Regions from separate parts of the Acidovorax sp. BL-A-41-H1 genome, predicted to be linked through region 1. Evidence: riboswitches for the same ligand, from Rfam matches in the RefSeq annotation. Region 1 holds a riboswitch; the other holds the start of a gene.
What was found. Region 1 has a riboswitch for thiamine pyrophosphate ahead of ACTPOI_RS12085 (purine-cytosine permease family protein). Riboswitches for the same ligand answer to the same signal wherever they lie in the genome.

Region 1 (10,055 bases):
GACCCGGTGGTGGCCTGGAAGCACATCCAGGGTGCGTTGCAGTCGTTTGCCCAGGCTGCCGGGATCACCGTGCGCGCCACGGTGCCCGTGTCGGCCCTCAAGGGCTGGAACGTGGTCGACGGCCACGCCGGCTGGTGCGGCTACCAAGGCCCCACGCTGCTGCAGGTGCTCGAAGAACTGCCCAACACCCCCGCCGACACCGCGCTGGCGGTGGCTTTCCCGGTGCAGTGGGTCGAAAAATCATCGTCGTCATCGGCCGACACCAGCCAGGGCCGCCGCGTCTTCTGGGGCCGCGTGGCTGCAGGCAACGTGACACCCGGCACGCCGGTGCAGATCTTCCCCAGCGGCCAGCTGGCCACCGTGGCGCAAGTGCTGGACCATGCCCGTCGCCCGGGCGACGTACCCGCGGGCACCAGCGCCGGGATCATCCTGGACCGCGAAGTGGACGTGTCACGCGGCGACTGGATTCTGGCTGCGCCCACGGCCGCTGCGGCCACACCGGCCGACGACGACTTTCGCGACACCCCAGCGGCCGTGCCGGCCTGGCCTTCCAGCCGCGAGCTGCGCACCACCATCGCCTGGATGGACGACGAGCCGCTGGTGGCCGGGCGCGTGTACTGGGCGCTGCACGGCCACCGCTGGGTCAAGGCCAAGGTGAAGGCCGTGGTGCACAAGCTGAACATCAACACGCTGGCCGAAGAAGCCGCCATCCAGCTGGACCCCAACGCCATCGGGCATGTGGATCTGCTGCTGCAGGAGGCGATTCCGGCCGCCGCTTTCAGCCAGGCGCGCGTGCTGGGTTCACTGATCCTGGTCGACACCGCCAGCCACAAGACCGCTGGCGCGGTGCTGGTGAACTGACCTCCATCAGCCTTTGTGCGCCGAGCACCCCTTTCTGCGAGAGGGGCCCTGCCAACCAAGGTCGGTGAAAGCCTTAAAATCGAGGGTTTTCACCGCCCCACACAACTCCCGTCATGACCCACGTCGTTTCCGAAAACTGCATCAAGTGCAAGTACACCGATTGTGTGGACGTGTGCCCCGTGGACTGCTTCCGCGAAGGCCCGAACATGCTCGTCATCGATCCTGACGAGTGCATCGACTGCGCAGTCTGCATCCCCGAGTGCCCTGCCAACGCCATCTTTGCCGAAGAAGACCTGCCGGCCGACCAGATCGCATTCATCAAGCTCAACGCCGATCTGGCCTTTGCCGACGGCTGGAAGAGCATCACCAAGCGCAAGCCCGCGCTGCCTGATGCCGACGAGTGGAACGGCAAGCCCGGCAAGGTCAGCGCACTGATCAAGTAAACCGCCGCGTGCCCCGCTGGTGATTGAAGCTTTGCAAGCGCCCGCCGTCGTAGAGACCGATGCCGTCGTCATCGGCGCGGGTCCCGTGGGCCTGTTCCAGGCCTTCCAGCTGGGCCTGCAAGGCATCACCGTCCACCTGATCGATGCCCTGCCCCATGCGGGCGGCCAGTGTGTCGAGCTGTACGGTGACAAACCGATCTACGACATCCCGGGCATCCCGGTGTGCACCGGTCGGGGGCTGGCCGATTTGCTGCTTCAGCAGATTGCGCCGTTCAAGACACAGTGGCACCTGAACACGCTGGTGTCCGCACTCAGCGTGCAGTCCGATGAGCGCCTGCTGGTCGAAACCTCGCAAGGTACGCAGCTGCTGGCCCGCAGCGTTTTCATTGCCGCAGGCGTGGGCGCGTTTGTGCCGCGCACGCTCAAGGTGGACGGCATCGAGCGTTTTGTGGGCACCCAGGTCCACTACCAAAACCTCCACTCCACTGCCAACGTGGCCGGTCGCCATGTGGTCGTCCACGGCGGCGACGAGCCTGCCGTGGCCCGCGCCGTGGAACTGGCCGAACAAGGCCAGGCCGCCCGCGTCAGCCTGCTGCACCGCCGCGATGTGTTCCAGGCCCCGGATGCCCTGCTGCAGCGCCTGCAGCAACTGCGCGATGCGGGCCGCATCCACGTCGAGGCCGTACAGATCACCGGTATTGAAGCCGCTGGCGAACAGCTGACCGCCTTGCAAGTGGTGGACGCCAATGGCAGCAGCCGCGCCCTGGCACTGGACCTGCTGCTAGCTGTGCTGGGCATTTCACCCCGGCTCGGGCCCATTGCAGACTGGGGTTTGGCCATGGACCGCAAGCAGCTGGTGGTGGACACCGCATCCTTCCGTACCAGCGTGCCCGGCATTTACGCCGTGGGCGACATCAACACCTACCCCGGCAAACGCAAGCTCATCCTGTGTGGCTTCCATGAGGCCACGCTGGCAGCATTTGGCGCGGCCGAGACCATGAAGGGTGACAAAGTGGCGCTGCAATACACGACCACCAGCCCGCGGCTGCACCAGCTGCTGGGCGTGGCACCGGGCACCGCCACAGCCCCCGCCGGGCACTGATCGCCAGCTGCCCGAAGGCAGGCTCTACAATCCGCACGCTCCGAAGGATGCTTGTGCGTCGGCCGGGGCACATCGCTAGGGGTGTGGGCGCTGCCATCACGGTGCCCACTGAGAGAGTCCCTTTGAACCTGATTGAGATCATCCTCGCGCAGGGAAGCATGTCTGTTGTGGCCATCCCCTGATTCGGTCTTGGGACGCGCCCGCAGGCCGCCGCCCTGCTCTGTATTGCTACGGAGCCTGCCATGTCCCCATCGTCTGCCGCGCCTTCCAACGAAGCGCTGGCCCCTGTTTCTGCCGACCGCCGCGTCTTCCAGTGGCATGACCACGCCTCGCTCTGGTTCAGCCTGGGCGTGGGGCTGCTGGTCATGCAGGTGGGTTCGTACCTGATGCCCGCGCTGGGCACCAAGGAGGCGCTGATTGCCATCGTGGCCGGCTCCATCGTGGGCGCGGGCCTGCTGGGCTGGGTGGCCAAGCTGGGCTGTGACAGCGGCCTGGCCAGTGCCGGGCTGATGCACGCCGTGTACGGCCGCACCTTTGCCAGCCTGCCCATCATCCTGAACATCGTGCAGCTGGTCGGCTGGGGCACATTCGAGCTGGTGGTGATGCGCGACGCCAGCGTAGCCATCGGCCAGCAGTCAGGCGTGATGACCGGCGCCCACTGGCCGGTGCTGGCCACGCTGCTGTGGGGCGCCGTGGTGATGCTGCTGATCAGTGGGTCGATGGTGCAGCTGGTGCGCAAGGTGATTGCGCGCGTGGCGCTGCCGCTGGTCGTGCTGTCGCTGCTGTGGCTGTCATGGCAGTTCCTGTCGCTGGCCCAGGCGCAGGGCCTGGAAGCGCTGTGGACGCGCAAGGGCGAAGGCGGCATGGGCGTGTTCCCCGCACTGGACCTGGTGATCGCCATGCCCATTTCATGGCTGCCGCTGGTGGCTGACTACGCGCGACACGGCAAAAGCGGTGGCTCGGCCCTGCGCGGCACCTGGCTGGGCTATGCGTTGGCCAACATGTGGTGCTACAGCCTGGGCGTGCTGGTGGCGCTTACCTTGCCGAGCAAGGATCTGGTGCAGGCGCTGCTGCTGGCCCAGGGCGGGCTGATTGCGCTGTCGCTGATCCTGATCGACGAGGTGGACAACGCCTACGGCGACACGTACTCCGGTGCAGTGTCGGCACACAGCCTCGCACCGCGCTGGACGGTACGCAAGTGGGGCCTGGCTGTGGCGGCTGTCTGCACGGGCCTTGCGCTGGTGCTGCCCATGCACAGCCTGGAGCCGTTCCTGCTGATGCTGAGCTCGGTATTTGTGCCCCTGTTTGCCGTGATCCTCGGCCGACTCGCGTTTGGCACCAATGCACCCGCACTGCTGGCGCAGGCCCGCAAGGTCAACCCGGTCCCGGTGGGCATCTGGCTGGCAGGCATCGCGTTCTATCACCTGCTGCCCATGGTCTCTACCGCACTGGGCGCAGCGCTGCCCACGCTGGCCGTGTGTTTTGCGCTGGCATTTGCCACCCGCCCGCGCGGGTGAGCGGCGTGCCTCCCGGGGCCGCCCCGGGAGTTCGCGCAGCGTGAACGCTTTGCCTACCTAGAATGGCCCATGAAATACTTTGTTCGAACCTTTTTCAAGACCCTGCGCGTCGTGCTGGGCCCGGTGATGCTGCTCAAGGAAGCCTTGACGCGACCCAAGGGCATCGAGCGGTCCCCGGCCGGGCAGAAATCCGTGGACCAATCGTGCCGCGCACTCGCCCTGTACCAGTACAAAACCTGCCCGTTTTGCATCAAGGTGCGCCAGGAAATGCGACGCTTGTCCCTGAACATCCCCAAAATCGACGCGCAGCCAGAAGGGCCCGACCGGGCGGCGTTGATGCTACAGGGCGGCCACACCAAGGTGCCGTGCCTGAAGATCACAGATGAGACAGGGAACAGCCGCTGGCTCTACGACTCGGAAAAAATCATCGCGTACTTGCGCAGCGAGTTCGCGCACGTTGCCTGACGCGAAGCCCGCCCGGTTGCGTTGAGGCGCTGCTTAGTCCGGCAACACGCGCTGCGCCAGGGGCGCGTAACCGTGATTGAGCGGACCATGGCCGCGGCCCGTGGTCACATCAGCCCCCGCAGCGATGGCGCCCAGGATGTAGGCGCGGGCATTTTCTACCGCCAGCGGCAGGGGCTCCCCGATGGCAAGGAAAGCGGCGATCGCCGATGAAAGCGTGCAGCCGGTGCCGTGGCCGTTGTGCGTGGCAATGCGCTGCGATTCGAGCCGCTGCGTGCTGCCGCCCTGCACGGCCAGCAGGTCTACCACCCAATTCCCGGGCAGGTGACCGCCCTTGAGCAAGGCCGCACGGGCGCCCAAGCCCAGCAGGGCTTGCGCTGCTTCGGGCAGTGCATCAGCACTACTGATGCTGCGGCCCAGCAGCCATCCGGCTTCATCCAGGTTAGGCGTGATGACTTCCGCCAGCGGAAACAGCTCACGCACCAGCACGCCCACGGTTTCGTCGGCAATCAGCTTGTCGCCGCTAGTGGCCACCATCACCGGGTCGAGCACCACATGGGGCAGCTGGTGGGTGCGAATCGCTTCAGCCACCACGCGCACCACGTCGGGCGAATGGAGCATGCCGATCTTGACGGCGTCCACACCGATGTCCTGCACCACAGCGTCGATCTGGGCCCTGAGCATCTCCGGCGGGATGCCGTGGATGCCGGTGACGCCACAGGTGTTTTGCGCCGTGATGGCCGTGATGGCGGTCATGCCGTAGCAGCCCAGCGCGCTGAACGTCTTGAGGTCGGCCTGGATGCCCGCACCGCCCCCGCTGTCGGAGCCGGCAATCGATAGCACGCGCGCATAGCGGCGCGCCGGGGTGGGCGAAGGCATTGGAGAAGTCATGGCAAAAATTATGGCCTATGCGCCAGCGCAAACCTTGGCCACAGACCTTGTGCTGTAATTGATTTTTTCGGACGAAACAGGGGTGCCGTGCCGCGCAGTGCGCAGGCTTTGGCTGAGAAATACCCTGGGGCCATCAGAGTCTGTTCAAGACCTCACAGGCCCCGCTACCCGATCCAGGTCATGCTGGCGTGGGGAGTTTCCATCGCGGTGCCACCCGTTTTGTCCATGCTCGCCCACCACGCCAGCGCACGGACACGATCAACGGACCTATGTCACTGCCACCCTCTTCCTTTGCCATTCTGGGCGCCGGCCTCATGGGCCGGCTGCTCGCCGTGGAACTGGCGCGCCAAGGCCACCGCGTTGAAATCTATGACGCCGGGGGCCCGGATGCCGGCCAGTCGGCCGCGCGTGTGGCCGCGGCCATGCTCGCCCCGCTGGCCGAATCTGCCATTACGGAACCTGGCGTGGTGCGCATGGGTCACCACGGGCTCACGCGGTGGCCTCAGCTGCTGGCAGCGCTGGCGGACCCCGTGTTCTTCCAGCAGGCCGGCACGCTCATCGTGTGGCATCGGCAGGACGCGGCCGAGGCCCAGCGCCTGACACGCCAGCTTGAAGCCAACCAGCACACCGTGCCCGAGCTGCCCGCCCTTCAAAAGCTCGACAGCCAGGCACTGGCGCAGGCCGAGCCCACGCTGGCACAGCGGTTCTCGCAAGGGCTGTTCCTGCCGGGCGAAGGCCAGCTCGACAACCGGCAGCTGCTGGCTGCCCTGGCCACCGACATGCAGCGGCTGGGCGCGGTGGCCCACTGGAACACACCTGCGTCACCAGAAACCTTCGACCCCGGCAAGCCTGGCCAGCCGGACTGGGTGGTGGACTGCCGCGGCCTGGGCGCCCGGGCGCACTGGCCGGCGCTGCGCGGTGTGCGCGGCGAGGTGGCACGCATCCATGCACCCGACGTGACCCTGCAGCGGCCCACGCGGCTGGTGCACCCGCGCTACCCGATCTATATCGCGCCCAAGGAAGACCATGTCTTCGTGATCGGTGCGACCGAGATCGAGTCGGACGACCTTTCTCCGGTCAGTGCACGGTCCACGCTGGAGCTGCTGAGCGCCGCCTACGCTGTACACCCTGGCTTTGCCGAAGGGCGCGTGCTGGAGCTGGCCACGCAGTGCCGGCCCACACTGGCCAACAACCTGCCGGCCATCCGCCAGCCCCGGGAAGGCGTGCTGGAAATCAACGGCCTGTACCGCCACGGCTTCATGATTGCCCCGGCGATGCTGGACGTGACGCTGGACATCCTGAACACAGGACAATCGGCGCTTTCGCAACGTTTTGACCTCATGCTGGAGCTGGCGCCGGGCACGCCCGCCCTGCCCAGCGCCGCAGCCGCCCCTGTCCTTGCATGAACATCTCCATCAACCAGATCCCGCACGAGCTGCCCGACGGCGCCACCGTGTCCGACGCCGTGGCAGCCATTGCCGCGCGCCCGCCTTTTGCCGTGGCCGTGAACACCACCTTTGTGCCCAACACCCGCTACGCCGCGCAAGCCCTGCAGCCCGGCGACCGCGTGGAAATCATCTCGCCCGTGACGGGTGGTTGACCCTCTGCGTGAAATAATGATTCAGATTGGCCTCTAGCGCTTTCCAGCAAGGCGCTGGTAGCTATCAAAACCATAGTAAACATGATTTCTTCGACACCCCGAGACCCATTGGTGCTCTACGGCCAGTCGTTCGACAGCCGCCTGCTGCTGGGCACCTCGCGCTACCCGTCGCCCGCCGTGCTGGAAGCTGCCGTGCAGCGCGCCCGCCCGGCCATGGTCACGGCATCGCTGCGTCGCCAGGGCAGCAACCCGGCTGAAAGTGGCAGCAGCTTCTGGGAACTGCTGCGCAAACTCAATGTGCCCGTGCTGCCCAACACCGCCGGCTGCCACAGCGCGCAAGAGGCCATCACCACGGCCCAGATGGCGCGCGAAGTGTTCAACACGCCCTGGATCAAACTGGAACTGATCGGCGATGACTACACGCTGCAGCCCGACACGCTGAACCTGGTGGGCGTAGCGGAGCACCTGATCAAGGAAGGCTTTCAGGTGCTGCCGTACTGCACCGAAGACCTGGTGCTGTGCCAGCGCCTGGTGGATGTGGGCTGCCAGGCCGTGATGCCTTGGGCGGCGCCCATCGGCACCGGGCGCGGCCCCGTCAACCCCTATGCGCTACAGATGCTGCGCGAGCGGCTGGATGTGCCCATGCTGGTCGACGCCGGGCTGGGCCTGCCGTCGCACGCCTGCCAAGTGATGGAATGGGGCTACGACGGGGTGCTACTCAACACTGCCGTCGCCTTGGCCCAGGACCCGGTGGCCATGGCGGGGGCGTTTGCCGACGCCGTGAATGGTGGCCGGGCAGCCCGCATGGCGGGCGCCATGGCGGCACAGGATGCAGCACAGCCGAGCACCCCTGTGCTGGGTACACCTTTCTGGCACCACGGCCATGAGTAAGCACGATATCGGGCACATGGCGCAAGCCATCGTGGCACACCACGCCACGACATTTGCCGGCTTTGAACCGCAGCCAGTACCGGATGCAGCATCGCAAGACGCTGCCTACGCAGCCGCATTGCACGCCTGCAGCCAGCTCGGGTTTATCGCCGCGGATGCACGATGCCTGGCCAGTGCGTGGCAGGCACAGACGCTGCGCACGGGCAGCTTTGACGAGGCCCTCTGGCCGAGCGCACCGCAGGACTTCGGCCTCCAGCGGGTGCCGCGCGCCCGCGCATTTGCCCCTTGCCCTCAGCAGCTCGGCCTGTACGCCGTGCTGCCTGATGCGGTCTGGGTCGGCCGCATGGCGCGCGCCGGGGTTCCCACCGTGCAGTTGCGCTTCAAATCCACAGATGCAAAGGCGGTAGCGCGCGAAATCGCCGCTTCCGTGGCTGCGGTACAGGGCACTGGTGCGCTGCTGTTCATCAACGACCACTGGCAGCCGGCCATCGAGGCAGGTGCCTATGGAGTCCACCTGGGACAGGAAGACCTGGATGCGTTGCGCCCCGACGAACTCGATGCGTTGCGGGCCAGCGGTGTCCGCCTGGGGGTCAGCACCCACGGCTACGCAGAAATGGTCCGCGCCGATGCCGTAGGACCGAGCTACATCGCCATGGGCGCCGTCTTTCCGACCACGCTCAAGAAAATGGCCACTGCGCCACAGGGCGTGGGTCGGCTGGGTGTGTATGCGCGCCTTTTGCGCAGTTACCCGCAAGTGGCCATCGGCGGTATCGGGGCAGAACAGTTTGGCGAGGTGCTTGCCACCGGCGTGGGCTCCATCGCGGTGGTAAGGGCGCTTGTGAATGTGGCTGATCCAGAGGCGCAGGCAGCTGAGCTCATGGCACGGATGCAGGGCTGACGGCAAACGGCACACCTGCGATGGCAAACGGGCGTGGTGAGGGCAGGCATATGCCACTGCCCTGCAAGGGGTGCCTCGCGATGTCCTTGTGGGGCTGGGTGGCTGCCAGAACGCCCTAACCGATGTCGCCCTTTTTGCGCTGGTCTAGTTCGAGCCTGAGTTCCATCAACTCGTTGTCCATGCCAAAACCCACGGGCTGCCCGGCAGGTGGGGGTGGAGTGACCGGCACGGCAGGCAGATCGCTGAGCGTCAGGTGTGGTGCGTCAGACAGGTCAAGGTCGAGCGGCACGGCGAGCGAATCTACAGGAAAAGGGGTTGCCGCGGCGTGTTCAAGGTTCAGGCCACCCGGCAGCGAATCGAAGTCGAAATCGATCCCGCTGGCGAGCATGTCCAGCGAAGCATCATCAAGGCCACCAGCTGGTGCTGCCAAAGCAGCCCCGGACGCAAGGGCTCCGCTGAACACTGCCGACTCGCTCCGCGGGGGCGCCATAGGCGTGGTGCGGTTGCGCGGCGGCGGTGCGCCCCGAGCACTGGCCGGCGTGGTCTGGGCAATGGACAAAAGCAACAACAGATCGTCGTACGCTGCCAGGTCGAAGGGGGCGACAGCCGCACTACCCTCTTCGCGGAAAAGATAGCTTTCCAGCAGCTCGAGAACCGCGGGAGCACTCCACTGCGCTTCTATTTCGGCCAGCGCATCGGTGTAATGCTCCAACACGCGGCCGGGGCGGCTGAAGGTGGCGAAATCAGGTACCTGCGCATTGAACGATTGCATGAACTGCAGTCGCAGCTGGGTGAATTCGTCCACACGGCTCAGCGTGTGATAAAGCCGCAGCAGTTCCAGGTAGGCGAGCGGTGACGTCTTGCGGTGTTCGGCGATGTGGTGTTTAAGCACATCGATGGCTTGCTGGTGTTCGCCCACCGACACGAAGAATTCTGCCTGCTGCTGGATGTCGAACAGTTCTTCGGGATTGACGATGTGCAGCGCCGGTCCGGGTGGCGGTGCGGGCGCCCTCGGCTGCGGCGTCGCTGCTGCTGCAGCCTGCAGGGGCGCACCGGCGCTCACGGGCCCTGGCGCAGGCGCCGTCGTGACATCCAGTTCCGCACGACCGGACACAGGCCCAACTCCCGGTTGGGTTTCCGACGGAGGCCAGGTGTCGTCCGGATGCGGCGTGAGGCTCATCGAAGCTTCATGGGCCTCAACCGCTTCCCGGGTCCCCAGGGCCACTGAATCACGCCATGACCTGACCGCCCTGTCCGACGCGTTCCGAAGCCGCAGCAGCGCCCACGCAGCAGCAGCCAGTGCCAAAGCCAGCAAACCGGCGAGGCCGTACACCACCGTAGGGGAAAACCGCTCATTCTCGGCCTGCGCCAACTGCTCCTGCAGCTGCGC
Region 2 (10,055 bases), on a different contig from region 1:
TGCAGCGGCGTGCCGCCAACTCAGGGCAACCATAAGTGTGGCTAATGCCAACCAGACCGTCAGGCGGATGCGATGGGGATGTAGAGCGCCCCGCCCCCCTTCTGGAATTCCGCGGCCTTCGCCTCCATTCCCTGGGCCAGCGCCTCGGCTTCTGCCAGTCCCTTGGCCGCCGCAAAATCGCGCACCTCCTGCGTGATCTTCATGGAGCAGAACTTGGGCCCGCACATCGAGCAGAAGTGCGCCACCTTGGCCGAGTCCTTGGGCAGGGTTTCGTCGTGGTATTCCTTGGCAGTCTCCGGGTCCAGGCCAAGGTTGAACTGGTCCTGCCAGCGAAAATCGAAACGCGCCTGGCTCAGCGCGTCGTCGCGCGCCCGGGCACCCGGGTGACCCTTCGCCACGTCGGCCGCGTGGGCGGCGATCTTGTACGCGATGATCCCCTGCTTCACATCGTCACGGTCGGGCAGGCCCAGGTGTTCCTTGGGCGTCACGTAGCACAGCATGGCCGTGCCCATCCAGCCGATCATGGCCGCGCCGATCGCGCTGGCAATGTGGTCGTAGCCGGGCGCGATGTCGATGGTCAGCGGGCCCAGGGTGTAGAACGGCGCTTCGTGGCAGGTCTTGAGCTGCTCGGTCATGTTGGCCTGGATCATGTGCATGGGCACATGGCCGGGGCCTTCGATCATGGTCTGTACGTCGTGCTTCCAGGCAATCTGCGTCAGCTCGCCCAGCGTGTGCAGCTCGGCAAACTGCGCTTCGTCGTTGGCGTCCGATGCGCAGCCGGGGCGCAGGCCATCGCCCAGGCTGAACGACACATCGTAGGCCTTCATGATGTCGCAGATGTCCTCGAAGTGCTCGTACAAAAAGCTCTCGCGGTGGTGCGCCATGCACCACTTGGCCATGATGGAGCCGCCGCGCGAGACAATGCCGGTGCGGCGCTGGGCCGTGAGGTGGATGTACGCCAGACGCACTCCGGCGTGGATGGTGAAGTAGTCCACGCCCTGCTCAGCCTGCTCGATGAGGGTGTCGCGGAAGATTTCCCAGGTCAGGTCTTCGGCCACACCGCCCACCTTCTCCAGCGCCTGGTAGATCGGCACGGTGCCGATCGGCACGGGGCTGTTACGCACGATCCAGTCGCGCGTGGTGTGAATGTTCTTGCCGGTCGAGAGATCCATCACGTTGTCGGCGCCCCAGCGGATGGCCCACACCAGCTTTTCCACCTCTTCCTCAATGCTGGACGTGACGGCCGAGTTGCCAATGTTCGCGTTGATCTTCACCAGGAAGTTGCGGCCGATCGCCATCGGCTCCACCTCGGGGTGGTTGATGTTGGCGGGGATGATGGCCCGGCCGCGGGCCACTTCATCGCGCACGAACTCGGGGGTGATGATGCGCGGGATGCTCGCCCCCATGGGGTTGCCCATCAGGCGCTTTTCACGAGCCTCATCGGCCATGTACTGCTGCATCCACTCGCGCTTGCCGTTTTCGCGGATGGCCACGTATTCCATCTCGGGCGTGATGATGCCCTTGCGGGCGTAGTGCATTTGCGTGACGTTGGCGCCGGCCCTGGCACGCATGGGCTTGCGCTGCAGGGCGGCAGCCTCGGCGCGCAGTTGCGCCAGGCGGGTGGCGTCTTCGCTTTTTTGCCCGTCATCGAGCGCCACGGGTGCACGGCCCTCATAGTGCTCCACATCGCCTCGGCCGCTGATCCAGCCGCCGCGCACGCTGGGCAGGCCTTGGCGCACGTCGATCGTTGCATTCGGGTCGGTGTATGGGCCCGAGGTGTCGTACACACTGACGTGTTCGCCGTTGGTCAGCGCAATGTCGCGCACGGGTACGCGAATGTCCGGCCGGGTGCCGACAAGGTAGCTCTTGGTGGATGCGGGGAAGGGTTCGCGGGTACGCGCGAGCAGCTGGGCAAACTTGTCAGGAGCGTGGATGGGGGCATTCATGGCGGGCACTTTCCTATCGTGGTGGATGGATACGTGCTCCGCAATCGGCCCGATGGTCCGCAAGGCGAAGGGCCGGAGGGCCCCGCCCCATTCGCGTCCGTGGTGAACGCATGGGGTGCCATGGCCAGAGGGCTGCGCATGCGCGCGTGCCTCCTGGGCGGAAATCATGACTGCAGCTCTTCTTACGCTGGTACTAACCAGATCAAGTTCGCGGTTCCGGCGGTAAGGTCCGCCGTCTCAGCACGCCCAAAACCCAAAAAGGTTCTACGTGCACCCCGGAGCAGGCCGGAGTATAGGGCAGGGCAATCCGCACCCGCCCGGGGGCTTTTAGCGCAGCCGCTCGATCAGCAGGACCGTGAAAAATCCCACGCCAGCAATCACCGTCCACTTGAAGATGGCAAAACCGATCCGCTTGTAGCGCGCCTGGCCCGTGAGTGCATAAAGGCCAAAGCAGACCGCAGCGGCAAGCAGCAGCGCCAGGGCAAACCACCGGATGATCAGCATGTCACCAGGCCCGCACTGGCTGGGCAAAGCCGCCCGGCGCCCGGCGCTCGTCTTCAAACGTCACCTCTTCCCAGGCGTCACGCTGCGAAAGCAGTTCGCGCAGGAGCAGGTTGTTCATGCCGTGGCCCGACCGGAAGGCGCTGTAGGCGGCCAGCAATGGCCTGCCGACGAGGTACAGGTCGCCCATCGCATCCAGGATCTTGTGCTTGACGAACTCGTCGTCGTAGCGCAGCCCGTCGCTGTTGAGCACCTTGTAGTCGTCCATGACGATAGCATTGTCGAGGCCCCCACCCAGGGCCAGGCCGTTCGAACGCATCATTTCCACGTCGCGCGTGAAGCCGAAGGTGCGTGCGCGGGCAATGTCCCGGCTGTAGTTGCCGGTCCCCATATCGAACTCGACGCGCTGGCCGGTGGAGTCCACGGCCGGGTGGTCAAAGTCGATCTCAAAGCTCAGTTTGTAGCCGTGATACGGCACAAGACGCGCCCACTTGGCGTTGGCGCCCTCGCCTTCGCGCACTTCCACGGGCCGCAGGACGCGGATGAACCGCTTGGGCGCTTTTTGCAGCTCGATCCCTGCGCTTTGTAGCAGGAACACGAATGAAGCCGACGAGCCATCGAGGATGGGCACTTCCTCCGCCGTGATGTCCACGTACAGGTTGTCAATACCGAGGCCCGCACAGGCTGACATGAGGTGCTCGACGGTGTGGACCTTGGCGTTGCCCACGGCAATGGTCGACGCCAGCCGCGTGTCGGTGACGGCCTCTGCCCGGATGGGGATGTCTACCGGCTGAGGTAAATCGACGCGTCGGAACACGATGCCGGTATCGGGCTGGGCGGGCCGCAACGTCAGCTCCACCCGCTGTCCGCTGTGCAGGCCGACGCCTACGGCGCGGGTCAGAGTCTTGAGGGTGCGTTGCTGGAGCATCCGCGCATTTTAGTTGCCCCGTCGCAGACGCGCCTGAAGCAGGCCTCCCGTTGACATTCATCAAGTCCGACGAGCGGTCGCACCTCCGTTACACCAGGGCCGTGTTTTTACCTACAGTAACCCTGCAATATGCCGAAGCACAATGACACGGTAGCGTCGGCCTATCAGGGGGGCAAACACCCCGTCGGCCACGCATTCATATCGCAGGGGACAAGACTATGAACAAGCTCAGCTTCAAGATGAAAATCATGCTCATGATCGGCACGGCCCTTGCGGCCCTGGTGATCATGGCCCTCGCGTCACTGCTGAACGAGCGCCGGTTGATCATCGAATCGCGGCGGGAACTGCTCACCACGGCCGTGCAGTCGGCACACAGCGTCGTGACCGGCTTCCAGGCCAAGGCTGCCAGTGGCGCCATGAGCGTGGACGACGCACAAAAAGCCGCCAAGGACGCACTGCGGCTGTCCCGCTTCGGCGGACCCGAGGGCAAGACGGAATACTTCTACATCTGGACGCTGGACTCCAAAGGGGTGATGCACCCCATCAAGCCCGAATGGGAAGGCCAGGACATGGCGGGCAAGGTCAAGGACGGCTCGGGGACCGACATCCTCAAGCAGATCTCGGATGCCCTGCGCGCCAGCCCCAACGGCCGCGTGTTTGTCCCCACCATGTTCGCCCGCCCCGGCCAGCAGGAGCTGGTGCCCAAGCTGCAGTACGTGATCCGGGTGGATGGCTGGAACTGGATGGTGGGCTCGGGCCTGTACACCGACGACATCGACGCCATCGTGCGCAAGACGCTGCTCTCGGGCCTGGTCGCCATCCTGGCCGTATTTGCGGTGGTGGGCGGCATCGGCATGGTCGTGGCCCGCTCGGTGTTGCGCCAGATCGGCGGCGAGCCGACCGAAGCGATCGGCATCATGTCGCAGGTGGCAGAAGGCAATCTGGACACTCCAATGCCCAACGCCCCCGAGGGCTCGATGCTGGACGGCCTGTCCAAGATGGTGACGTCGTTGCGGCAGCTGGTGACCGAAGTGCGCACCGCCACCGACAGTATTGCCACCGCCTCCAGTGAAATCGCTCAGGGCAACAACGACCTGGCGCACCGCACCGAAGACACGGCCAGCAACCTGCAGTCCACCGCAAGCTCGATGGAAGAGCTGACCAGCACTGTCAAGCAGACATCGGATTCGGCGCACACCGCCAACCAGATGGCCAATTCGGCCGCCGAAGTGGCAGCGCGCGGCGGCGAGGTGGTATCCAAAGTCGTGGCGACCATGCAGGACATCAACGCCAGCAGCAACCGCATCAGCGACATCATCGGCGTGATTGATGGCATTGCCTTTCAGACCAACATCCTGGCGCTGAATGCCGCGGTGGAAGCCGCGCGCGCGGGCGAGCAGGGTCGTGGCTTTGCCGTGGTGGCGGGCGAGGTGCGCAGTCTGGCCGGTCGCAGTGCTGAAGCTGCCAAGGAGATCAAGTCGCTGATCGGCGCATCGGTCGAGAAGGTCGAATCGGGCACCCAGCTGGTCGGCAATGCAGGCGCCACCATGACGGAAATCGTGGCCAGCGTGCAACGCGTGACGGACATCATCGGCGAGATCCGCGCCGCTACCTCGGAGCAGAGCCAAGGCATTGCGCAGGTCAACACCGCCATGAACCAGCTCGACCAGATGACCCAGCAAAACTCTGCGCTGGTGGAGGAATCCACCGCGGCGGCCGACAGCCTGCGCGAGCAGGCCATGCGCTTGACCCAGGTGGTGGCCCGCTTCCGGGTGAACGGCAGCAACGCCTCTGCGCAGAGCTCGGGGGCCGCCGGCTGGAGCAACGGCCCCGCGCCTTCGCCAGCGGCGCTCCCGGCCCGCGCGGCTGCGCGCGCACCGGCGCCCGCTGCACGGTCCGCCCTGCCCAAGGCTGCGCCGCGGCCTGCAGCTCCCGCAGCGCAGCGCCCCGCGGCAGCAGCCCTGCCCCGCGAGGCCAAGCCTGCGACGAGCGCCCCAGCCGCTGCCCCTGCCAAGGCTGGCGGCGACGACAACGGCGACTGGGAATCCTTCTGAGATCGCTGCGCCTGCTGCGCAGGGGCCCCGCGCAGCCCCATCACCGGTCCTTTCAGTAACGGCGGCTGCGCACCGAGGGCTGCCAGCTTGCCCGATGGACGCAGCCACCAACGACCCGCGCTCCGTCGCACGCTCCTTCAAGGCAACAAAAAACCCTGCCAGTTCGCACTGGCAGGGTTTTTTGTGAGGGTACCGATCTTCGCGCGGCACCTGGGCTGCGCCCTACCGGAACTTGCCGTAGCGTCGGCCCGGCCGCGCAGGCCGGTCCAGATCAGTCCGCCTGTTTGCGCAGGAAAGCCGGGATCTCCAGATCGTCCATGCCGCCGGACGAGAGCGCGTCCACACGGGCCGCGGCCTGGGTGCGGTTGGTGCGCCACACACTCGGCACCGACATGCTGCCGTAGTCGGTTTGCGAACCGCCAACGTGGCCACCTGGCACGCCAGCGGCTACGCCCATCGCGCCGACGCCCGACACGGGGATCTGATAAGCCATGTTGTCGGTGCCGGTACGCAGGCCACCCTGCACCACGGAAATGGGCTGGCGGCGTGCGCTGGCACGCGACAGGCCGGTGGCCACCACGGTCACGCGGATTTCGTCGCCCAGGTTCTCGTCGTAGGCTGCGCCGAAGATGACATGTGCGTCGGTGGATGCGTAGGCATTGATGGTGTTCATGGCCTGGCGCGACTCGGACAGCTTGAGGCTGCCCTTGCTCGCCGTGACCAGCACCAGCACGCCCTTGGCACCCGACAGGTCGATGCCTTCCAGCAGCGGGCAGGCAATGGCCTGCTCTGCAGCAATGCGGGCGCGGTCGGGGCCGCTGGCGGTGGCCGTGCCCATCATGGCCTTGCCGGGCTCGCCCATCACGGTGCGCACGTCTTCAAAGTCGACGTTCACCTGGCCGTATTCGTTGATGATTTCAGCGATGCCGCCCACTGCGTTCTTGAGCACGTCGTTGGCGTGCGCAAAGGCTTCGTCCTGGGTGATGTCGTCGCCCAGCACATCCAGCAGCTTTTCGTTGAGCACCACGATCAGCGAGTCAACGTTGGCTTCCAGCTCGGCCAGGCCTTCGTCGGCGTTCTTCATGCGGCGGCCGCCTTCCCAGTCGAAAGGCTTGGTGACCACGCCCACGGTGAGGATGCCCATCTCCTTGGCCACGCGCGCAATCACAGGCGCGGCGCCGGTGCCGGTGCCGCCGCCCATGCCGGCCGTGATGAACAGCATGTGCGCGCCCTGGATGGCGTCGCGGATGTCTTCCACGGCGGCCTCGGCGGCATCACGTGCCTTTTCGGGTTTGCCGCCTGCGCCCAGGCCACTGCCACCGAGCTGGATGACGCGGTGGGCCGAGCTGCGCGTCAAGGCCTGAGCGTCGGTGTTGGCACTGACGAATTCCACGCCCTGCACAGAGCGCGCAATCATGTGCTCGACGGCATTGCTGCCGCCGCCGCCCACGCCGATCACCTTGATCTGGGTGCCCTGGTTGAATTCTTCGGCTTCGATCATTTCGATGGTCATCTTGGAGCTCCTGGTTCTAGATACTGTTGCAATTGCCAAATGTTGGAGGTGTGTCTTGGAGGTCGGGCGCGTGGCGGGCCAGTGCACCGCCATCGCTCCCGCGGTTGGTGCGGGCTGCCACGGGCAAGCCAGAGGGGATGTTTCATGGCTAGAAATTCCCCACGATGAAGTCTTTGAAGCGGCCAAAGGCGGTCTTCATGGAGCCGCTCTTTTGCGCCACCTTGAAGCCGCGCAGCCGTGCCAGGCGGGCTTCTTCGAGCAGGCCCATGACGGTGGCTGCACGGGGCTGTGCCACCATGTCCGACAGGGCGCTGGAATACTTGGGGATGCCGCGGCGCACGGGCTTGAGGAAGATGTCCTCGCCGAGTTCGATCATGCCGGGCATGACCGAGCTGCCGCCCGTGAGCACGATGCCCGACGACAGCACTTCCTCGTAGCCCGACTCGCGGATCACCTGCTGCACGAGCGAAAAGATTTCTTCCACGCGGGGCTCGATCACGCCCGCCAGTGCCTGCTTGCTCAGCATGCGCGGGCTGCGGTCGCCCAGCCCCGGCACCTCGACCTGGCTCTCGGGGTCGGCCAGCAACTGCTTGGCGTAGCCGCTTTCGACCTTGATGTCCTCGGCGTCCTTGGTGGGGGTGCGCAGCGCCATGGCGATGTCGCTGGTGATGAGGTCGCCCGCGATCGGGATCACCGCCGTGTGGCGGATGGCGCCCCCGGTGAAGATGGCCACGTCCGTCGTGCCTGCACCAATGTCCACCACCACCACGCCGAGCTCGCGCTCGTCGTCGGTCAGCACAGCCTGGCTGCTGGCCAGCGGGTTCAGCATGAGCTGCTCGACCTCCAGGCCGCAGCGGCGCACGCACTTGATGATGTTCTCGGCCGCGCTCTGCGCACCGGTCACGATGTGGATCTTGGCCTCCAGGCGGATGCCGCTCATGCCGATGGGCTCTTTCACATCCTGCCCGTCGATCACAAACTCTTGGGGCTCCACCAGCAACAGGCGCTGGTCGCTGCTGATGTTGATGGCCTTGGCCGTCTCCACCACGCGTGCCACGTCGGCCGAGGTGACTTCCTTGTCCTTGACGGCGACCATGCCGCTTGAGTTGAGGCCGCGAATGTGGCTGCCCGTGATGCCGGTGTAGACGCGCTGGATCTTGCAGTCGGCCATCAGCTCGGCTTCTTTCAGCGCCTGCTGGATGCTCTGCACGGTGGCGTCGATGTTGACCACCACGCCGCGCTTGAGGCCGTTGCTCGGGGCCACGCCAAGACCAGCCAGCTTGAGCTCGCCATTGGGCAGCACCTCTGCCACCACAGCCATCACCTTGGCCGTGCCAATGTCCAGCCCCACCACGACGTCTTTGTATTCTCTTGCCATATTCAGCCTCTGCACTTGTCTGTTCTGTCCGGCTGCGCCGTGGGCGCAGGTACCCGGAAGCCCTGCGAGCGGATCGTCTGCCGGGCGTCAGCGCCACCCCGCGTTGTGTGTTGTGGTCTCATCGCCATCACCTCCTGCGCACTCCGGCCACGGCAGCGGGCGCATCGCCCACCGTCACGGTGGTCACGCCGCGCATGCGCAAGGCGTATCCGCCGGCATGGCGCAAATCGGCCGATTCCAGCGCGTCCACCCGGCGGCCATACTGGGCCGCCACCTGCGTCAGCGTGCGCGTGAAGCGCTGGGTGCGCTGCACCACTTCTTGCGGTGTGCCGCCGCCCAGCTCCACCACGGCATCAGTGTCCAGCGTGACGCGCCAGCCGCCGCGGCCGGTGAGCTCCAGCGTCTCGACCACCAGTCCGAGCGACTTGAACACGGGCCTGAGCAAGCCGTGCATTTCCAGCACGTCCATCGAGCTGCCCGCCGGCCCCAGCAAGCGCGGCAGGCCTTCCTGCTCCACATCGCCGGTGTTGGCCTCAAACACCTCGCCAAAGCGGTTGACCAGTGCCGAGCCCGACTCGGGGCCCCAATACGCCACGGCTTCGTGCTCCTGCAACTGCACCGCCAGGCTGCCGGGGTACACGCGGCGCACTTCGGCGCGGCGCACCCATGGCACCTGCTCGAAGGCATCGCGCGCGGCGCGCAGGTCCACCGTAAAGAAGTTGCCTGCCAGGTGTGGTGCCACGTTGGCACGCAGCGTGACGGCGTTGTTGTGAACCAGATCCCCATGCACCACGATGCGCGCCACGGCAAAGCCCGGGTAGCGCAGCACCCACCAGGCGCCCGCTGCCAGCACGAGCAGGACGCCGCCCACGAACAGGACCGAAGCAGTCAGGTTCATGAGCTTGACGTCCAGCGGTGCGGGCAGCGTATGGGCCATCAGGCAGCCTTTGGCCTTGCGGGCGTGTCGAGGGCGGCATCCGCCAGGATGCGCAGGCACAGTTCCTCGTAGCTGATGCCCGAGGCACGCGCCGACATGGGCACCAGCGAATGGCCCGTCATGCCCGGCGACGTGTTCATCTCCAGCAGAAAGGGCTTGCGGTCGCTGGCGCGAATCATCAGGTCGGCGCGGCCCCAGCCGCGGCAGCCCAGCGTGCGGTAGGCCTCCAGCACGATGCGCTGGATCTCGCGCTCCTCGGCTTCGGGTAGCCCGCTCGGGCACTGGTACTTCACGTCGTCGGTGAAATACTTGTTCTGGTAGTCGTATGCGCCGTCGGGGGCCACGATGCGGATGACCGGCAGCGCGCGCGCCTGGGCGCCATGGCCCAGCACCGGGCAGGTCACTTCCTCGCCGTCAATGAACTCTTCACACAGCACATCGGCGTCGTACCTGGCAGACAGGTCTACCGCAGCCTGCATGTCGGACGGGCCGCGCACCTTGGTCACGCCGATGGACGAACCCTCCCGAGGGGGCTTCACGATCAGCGGCAGGCCCAGCTCATCAGGCACTGTACGCACCACTTCAGGCTGCTGGCGCTCAGGGGCCAGCCAGACGTAGCGCGGCGTGGGCAGGCCTTCTGCCAGCCACACCCGCTTTGTCATGACCTTGTCCATGGCGATGGCCGATGCCATCACGCCCGGGCCGGTGTACGGAATACCCAGCAGTTCGAGCGCGCCCTGTACGGTGCCGTCTTCGCCATGGCGGCCATGCAACGCGATGAAGCAGCGCGCATAGCCA

Region 2: another riboswitch for thiamine pyrophosphate. It lies ahead of thiC (phosphomethylpyrimidine synthase ThiC); the one in region 1 lies ahead of ACTPOI_RS12085 (purine-cytosine permease family protein).

The regions. Positions count from the first base shown of each region.
Region 1 covers NZ_JBPVJQ010000005.1:208,865-218,919, reverse strand. Annotated here, with positions in the region: gene ACTPOI_RS12100 (sulfate adenylyltransferase subunit 1) at 1-861, shown strand, start outside; gene fdxA (ferredoxin FdxA) at 975-1,304, shown strand; gene ACTPOI_RS12090 (NAD(P)/FAD-dependent oxidoreductase) at 1,327-2,406, shown strand; TPP riboswitch at 2,474-2,578, shown strand; gene ACTPOI_RS12085 (purine-cytosine permease family protein) at 2,649-3,923, shown strand; gene ACTPOI_RS12080 (glutaredoxin family protein) at 3,993-4,388, shown strand; gene thiD (bifunctional hydroxymethylpyrimidine kinase/phosphomethylpyrimidine kinase) at 4,422-5,276, opposite strand; gene thiO (glycine oxidase ThiO) at 5,546-6,682, shown strand; gene thiS (sulfur carrier protein ThiS) at 6,679-6,876, shown strand; gene ACTPOI_RS12060 (thiazole synthase) at 6,958-7,767, shown strand; gene ACTPOI_RS12055 (thiamine phosphate synthase) at 7,760-8,665, shown strand; gene ACTPOI_RS12050 (hypothetical protein) at 8,781-10,055, opposite strand, start outside.
Region 2 covers NZ_JBPVJQ010000003.1:1,015,844-1,025,898, reverse strand. Annotated here, with positions in the region: gene thiC (phosphomethylpyrimidine synthase ThiC) at 60-1,934, opposite strand; TPP riboswitch at 2,109-2,234, opposite strand; gene ACTPOI_RS05600 (hypothetical protein) at 2,274-2,450, opposite strand; gene lpxC (UDP-3-O-acyl-N-acetylglucosamine deacetylase) at 2,452-3,375, opposite strand; gene ACTPOI_RS05590 (methyl-accepting chemotaxis protein) at 3,594-5,429, shown strand; gene ftsZ (cell division protein FtsZ) at 5,701-6,942, opposite strand; gene ftsA (cell division protein FtsA) at 7,091-8,320, opposite strand; gene ACTPOI_RS05575 (cell division protein FtsQ/DivIB) at 8,448-9,257, opposite strand; gene ACTPOI_RS05570 (D-alanine--D-alanine ligase) at 9,257-10,055, opposite strand, start outside.